2 linked regions of the Polyangium spumosum genome follow. Each later gene encodes a partner of the first gene's protein in a complex. Links are inferred from orthologs where the notes say so. Each region holds a gene or a part of one and is shown on either strand. Other genes may lie near its edges.

Evidence for each region.
Region 2: the proteins of GF068_RS22005 (region 1) and GF068_RS06685 are in contact, whole or in part, in a solved structure (PDB 8CE8), measured with the Escherichia coli proteins. The link is inferred for Polyangium spumosum from one-to-one orthologs.

What each region holds. Positions count from the first base shown.
Region 1 is NZ_WJIE01000006.1:248,944-252,128, forward strand. Bases 264-3,136 are described here. They hold GF068_RS22005 (ATP-binding cassette domain-containing protein), read left to right. Parts: upstream 264-1,300; coding sequence 1,301-1,972; downstream 1,973-3,136. Other genes in these bases: GF068_RS46350 (serine/threonine-protein kinase), read left to right, coding at 264-1,281; GF068_RS22010 (hypothetical protein), read left to right, coding at 2,197-3,136. In the rest of the region: more of GF068_RS46350, read left to right, coding at 1-263; more of GF068_RS22010, read left to right, coding at 3,137-3,185. UniProt on the Escherichia coli protein: Part of the ABC transporter complex CcmAB involved in the biogenesis of c-type cytochromes; once thought to export heme, this seems not to be the case, but its exact role is uncertain. Responsible for energy coupling to the transport system.
Region 2 is NZ_WJIE01000002.1:136,236-139,275, reverse strand. What follows is about bases 159-2,886. They hold GF068_RS06685 (cytochrome c biogenesis protein), read left to right. Parts: upstream 159-1,011; coding sequence 1,012-1,761; downstream 1,762-2,886. Other genes in these bases: GF068_RS06675 (acyl-CoA dehydrogenase family protein), read left to right, coding at 2,185-2,886; GF068_RS43385 (hypothetical protein), read left to right, coding at 2,035-2,178; GF068_RS06680 (CcmD family protein), read left to right, coding at 1,767-2,033; GF068_RS06690 (serine/threonine-protein kinase), read right to left, coding at 159-859. In the rest of the region: more of GF068_RS06690, read right to left, coding at 1-158; more of GF068_RS06675, read left to right, coding at 2,887-3,040. UniProt on the Escherichia coli protein: Required for the export of heme to the periplasm for the biogenesis of c-type cytochromes.

The sequences.
Region 1 (3,185 bases):
ATCTGCGAGATCCACGACCTCGGCCGCCTCGAAGACGGCACGCCGTACCTCGTGATGGAGCGGCTCGTCGGCGAGACGCTCGACCAGCGCATCAAGCGTGACGGCGCCTTGCCCGAGCGCGACGTCGCGGACGTGATGCACCAGGTGCTCTCCGCGCTCACGGCCGCGCACGGCAAGGGCATCATCCATCGCGACCTCAAGCCGGAGAACGTTTTTCTCGTCCGCAAGCCCGGCACGCCGCCCGTGGCGAAGCTGCTCGACTTCGGCATCTCCAAGGCGATCGACGAGGACACGGCCACCGACCTCACGATGCCCGGCATCGTCATGGGCACGCCGTACTACATGGCGCCCGAGCAGGCGCGCGGCGACCGCGGGCTCGACCACCGCGTCGACCTCTGGGCCGCAGGCGTGATCCTCTACGAGGCGCTCTCGGGCCGCCGCCCGTTCGTCGCGCGAAACTACAACGCGCTGCTCGTGCAGATCCTCACCTCGAAGCACCGCTCGCTCGCCGAGGTGCGTCCGAACATCACGCGTGGGCTCGAGCGCGTCGTCGACAGGGCGCTCGCCAAGATGCGCGAGGACCGCTACCAGCACGCGGCCGAGTTCCAGGATGGACTGCGCCGCGCCCTCGAGCCCGAGCCGCCGCCGCCCTCGCGCCGCGCGCCGGTGCAGCCCGCGAAGATGTCGTTCTCCGAGGACGAGGACGACGAGACGATGGTGCTCTCGTTCTCGCGCAAGGACCTCGGCCTGCCCATCGCGCCGCCGCGCTCGTCACGCCAGGGCGCCCAGAGCTCCGCGAACGCGGGCCCGCCCTCGAGCCTCGCAGGCCCGCCGTCGACCAGGACGGCCCCGCACGGCCCCGCCGCGCCGCACCCGAGCGCGCCCTTGCCCGCGCCGCTGCCGCCGCCCTTGCCGCCGCCGTCGCACCCCGCGCAGCAGGCGTCGCAGGCCTCCGCCTCCTCGGCGGGCGCGCCGCCGCCCACCATGCCCGCGGGACAGCTCACGAGCATGGGCGTGGGCGGCGGTCGTGTCGCGTGGTTGCCCCCTCCGCCCGCGCCGCTGCCGCCTCCCTCGGCGCCGCCGCAGCCGCCGGTGAGCATCCCCGTCACCGCCGCGCCGCCCTTGCCGCCGCCGCCTCCGCGCCCCATCCCGCCGGCGCGCCCCGTGACCGACGACGACGACGAGGAGCGCACGCTCGTCGACCCGCCCTCGTTCGCCGACGACCGGCCGACGCTCGTGCGCCCGTTCCCGGCGCCGCCCGTGCCGGGCAAGGGGTCGTGAGGTACAGAGCTCCGGTCGAATGAGCCGAGCACCTCGCCTCACGCGTATCGTCGGCACGGGCCTCATCAAGGCCTACGGCCCCACCGTGGCCCTGCGCGGCGTGAACCTCACCATCGAGCTCGGCGAGCTGCTCGTCATCGAAGGCGCGAACGGCTCGGGCAAGTCGACGCTGCTCGGCATCCTCGGCACCGTCATCAAACCGACCGCGGGGCGGGTCGACTACCAGCCGCTCGGCGACGATCTGCTCGCGGTGCGGGCCGAGGTCGGGTGGGTCTCGCACGAGACGATGGCGTATCCGGACCTCTCGGGTCGGAAAAACGTGGAGCTCGCGGCGCGCCTCGTCGGGCTCGACGCGGGCGAGGCGTGGACGCGGGCGGCCTCGCGCTTCGAGCTCGGGGCGTTCGCGGAGCGGCCGGTGCGCACCTACTCGCGGGGGCAGCGGCAACGCATCGCGCTCGCGCGGGCGCTCACGCACGAGCCCTCGCTCGTCTTGCTCGACGAACCCACGACGGGCCTCGACAAGGCGGGCGTCTCGCGCCTGCTCGCGGTGGTGGACGAGGAGGTCGCGCGGGGCGCGGCCGTGGTGGTCGTCTCGCACGAGCCGGAGCTCTTCCGCGAGCGGGCCGGCGCGCGCCTCGTGCTCGACCGGGGCCGGGTGGTCTCCTCCGTGACCAGCGCCGCGCGCGCCTGACGGTTCGGGAAAAACCTCAATGGATTCGCCGCCGCGAATGCGCGGTGGCAATGAACGCGAACACGTATTCGCGCGAAAAGCGCATAACGCGCGGGTGTCCAATTTCCGTCACTGCGCTATTTTCTTTTCTTTTTGCAATGCCTTCGATAAAGATCGAACGCAGCGTGTTCGATCCTGAAAATGCATTGAACCGAGGGAGGCGGAGGGCGCGACGCTTGGGGGTCGTGGCCGCGTTTTGCCTCCTCGGGATCGGGACGGGCGCCCTCGCGCAGACGAAGACGTCGGCCCCGGGCGCGGCGGAGCCTGCCGAGATCACGGGAACGGTGCTCGCCCTCGAAGAGGAAGGCGAGGAGCTGATCCTGGACCTCGGGGCGAACCAAGGAGCGACGGAAGGCGCGACGGTCGAGATCTGGCGCCCGCTGAAGCTCAAGCACCCCGTGACCGGGAAGGTGATCTCGGACCGATTCAAGATCGGGACGCTCGAGCTCGGGCAGGTGCGCCCCTCGATGTCGATCGCCAAGGCGAGCAGCACCCTCACGCGGACCCCCGAGAAGGGCGACCTCGTGATCCTGCGCAAAAAAAACCAGCCGGCCGCGCCCGAAACCAAGAGCCCGACCGAGGAGCCGGACAAACCCGCCGGCGGGGAAACGACCGGCGGCGACCCCGAGGCGCTCGTCATCGCCACGATGTTCAGCAAGCTCGAAGGCGCCGACCTGGTGACCCGCATCAAGGCGTACGAGGATTACGTCCGGGAGAAACCAAACGGCCGGTATGCGCGGGTGCTCTACGAAGAAGCGGCCTCGCTCCGCCGGCTGCTCGAGGCCGACGGCAAACCGAGCCCAAAGAAGCCCAAAAAGGCCCAGGTCGATCGGACCGAGCCCACGCTCGTGAGCTTCTCGCGGCCGAAGGCGGCCGTCTCCGGCACGCCGCTCGCGCTCGCGGTGGAGCTCGACGACCTGGCCACGGGCGCGATCCTGCACGTGCGCTCGAAGGGGAGACCGACCTACACGCCGCTCGTCATGGCGAGCGCCGGCCCCGGCTACTGGACCGCGACCGTGCCCGGCGACCGGCTCGTGACCCCGGAGATCGAGTACTTCATCGAAGCCACGATGGAGAGCGGCGCCGCGAAGGCCGTCGTGGGCCTGCCAGGTTCGCCCGAGCGCATCCAGATCGAGAGCGCGCCCAGGATCACGCGACCTGAAAAACGTATCGC
Region 2 (3,040 bases), on another replicon or contig:
GCACGCTGCCTTGCCGGTCGTCGCGATCGGGCGCGAGCGCGCGCATGATCGCCTTGCAGACGGGCTGCGGCAGATCGGGGCGCAGCCGCGCGATGTCCGTCGGAGGGCCCGAGCAGAGGGCGAAGACGAGGTCGCCGATGGTGTCCGCGTCGTAGGGCTTGCGGCCGGTCAAGCACTCGTAGAGCACGACGCCGAGCGAGTAGAGATCGCTGCGTCCGTCGACCCCGGACGGGTTCCGGAGCTGCTCGAGGCTCATGTAGTACGGCGTGCCGACGGTCGAGCCGGTGCGCGTGAGCGAGCCGCCGGGGACGGGCGCGTCGCTGGCGATCTTGACGATGCCGAAGTCGAGGAGCTTGACGTCGTAGACGCCCGGGCTCGGGCCGGGCCCGAGGTGGATGTTGTCGGGCTTGAGGTCGCGGTGGACGATGCCGTGCGTGTGTGCCTCGGCGAGGCACTCGCCGACCTGCAGCGCGACGTTCACCGTGAGCTCGAGCGGGAGCTGCCCGGCGTCGTGCAGCAGCTCGCGCAGGCTCTGGCCGGCGAGCAGCTCCATCACGAGGTACGGGCCCTCGGACGGGCTCATGCCCATGTCGACGATCTTCACCGCGCGCGGGCTCTTCAGCAGGCTCGTCGCGCGCGCCTCCTGCTCCAGGCGCTGGTACGTGGTCGGATCGAGCAGGGATTTGAGGGCCAGGCGCTGGCCGGTGCGGACGTGCTCGACCTCGTGGACGAGGCCGTTGCCGCCGCCTCCGATGAGCCGGAGGACGCGGTAGCGACCGTCCACGATGGTGCCGGGACGGAACGCGGGGACGTCGGCCGGTGCATCTGCCGGAGCTTGCTCGGGGCGAATGGGGGCCATGGGGTTCGCGGTTCGGAGGGCGAGGATAGATCAGCTCGTCGCCGAGGGATACTTTCCAGGAGGGGGTGCCTGCGCACGGAAACGGGGCGAAGAGGCGCGGCGGTGTGGGTCCTTGAACACCCGCGTCCTTGGCACTACCGTGGCCGTTCACCATGGCGTCGAGCGAGGCACTGGCTGCCGGAACGAAGGTCGAGACGTCGCGCTCCGGCGGCGACGCCGTGTTTTACACGGTGCTCGCCCTGACCGCGGCCGCGTTCGTGATCAGCCTTCAGGTGATCTTCTTCAAGGCGCCCGTCGAATCGACGATGGGCATCGTGCAGAAGATTTTCTACTTCCACGTGCCCATCGCGTACTCGATGTACGTCGGGGCTGCCGCGTGTTTCGTGGGTTCGGCCGGTTACCTCGCGAAGGGCACGCGTGGGTGGGACGCGTTCGCACGTGCGGGCGCGGAGACGGCCGTGGCGATGGGGATCCTCGTGCTCGTGACGGGGGCGCTGTGGGGCGCGAAGGCGTGGGGCGTCTACTGGACGTGGGATCCGCGGCTCACGACGGCGCTGCTCTCGGTCTTGATCTACGTCGCGTACGTGGTCTTGCGGGCGTTCGCGGGCGACGGGGATGCGGAGCGGAAGTTCGCGGCGGCGCTCGGGGTGCTCGGCGCGGCGAACCTGCCGATCATCCACTACTCGGTGCAGAAGTGGGGCGGCAACCACCCGAAGGTGATCACCTCGGGCGGCGGCGGGATCAAGCACCCGGACATGAAGCTCGCGCTCCTGCTCGGGTTCGTCACGTTCACGTTGCTCGCGGTGGTGCTCATCTGGACCCGCGTGCGGATCGAGCTCGCGTCCGCGCGGCTCGGTGAGGCCGAGGAAGAGGCGCTCGAGCTCGGCGTAGGCGAGGAGTGAGAGGGATGTCGTCGGAACAAGCAGCACAAGAGGCGCCGGGATCGGCCGGGCAGGGGACGGCCGACGATCGCTCGACGAGCTTCCGCGCGGTCGAGGGCGGCAACCAGATGCAGAGCGGCGAGAAGCTGCTCGTCGAGGCGTACGCGATCATCTGGATCGTGATCCTCGTGTTCGTCGCGTCGATGTTCCGGCGGCAGCGCCGGCTGGATCGGCGCATCGAGACGCTCGAGGCGGCCCTGCAGAAGGCGCGCGCGAAGAGCGGGGGCGAGTGACGTGTTCAACTTCGGTGAGATCACGCCCCAGCACGTGATCTACATCCCGAGCGTGCTTCTCCTCGGGCTCGTGGTCGGTTACACGATGGGCGCGCGCGCCGTGCGCGCGGAGCTCGAGAAGCGCAAGCGCAGGATGAAGGAGTAGGAGCCCGTGGTGGATTTCTCGCTGTCCGAAGAGCACAAGGGTCTCATCGAGACCGCCCGCCGCTTCACGAAGGAGCGGATCACCCCGATCGCGGCCGCGTGTGATCACGAGTCCCGCTTCCCGATGGAGGTCTTCCGCGAGGCGTGGGAGATCGGCCTCGTCAACCCGACGGTCCCGGCGGAGTACGGCGGCTCGGGCATGGGCGAGCTCGAGAACGCGATCATCACGGAGGAGCTCGCGTACGGGTGCACGGGCATCCAGACGAGCCTGCTCGCGAACGGCCTCGCCCTCACGCCGATCAAGCTCGGCGGCAGCGAGGAGCAAAAGAAGAAGTACCTCGGCATGCTGACGAGCGAGCCGGTGATGGCGAGTTACGCGACGAGCGAGCCCGACGCGGGCAGCGACGTGGCCGGCATCAAGACGCGCTTCGCGCAGCACGGCGACGACTACGTGCTGAACGGGCAGAAGTGCTGGATCACGAACGCGAGTTACGCGCGGTTCTACGTGATCTTCGCGACGACCAACCCCGACCTCCGGCACAAGGGCATCGCGGCGTTCATCGTCGATCGCGACACGCCCGGCGTCCGCGTGGGCAAGAAGGAGGACAAACTCGGGCAACGCGCGAGCGACACGGCGCAGGTCTTCCTCGAGGACGTGGTCGTGCCGAAGGCGAACCTGCTCGCGCCCGAGGGCAAGGGCTTCAAGCTCGCGATGGAGACGTTCAACCAGACGCGCCCCGACATCGGCGCGGGCGCGACGGGCCTGATGCGCCGCTGCCTCGACGAGTGCGTGGCCTACGCGAAGGAGCGCAAGACCTTCGGCACGCCCATCGCGAACCACCAGCTCGTGCAGTGGATGATTG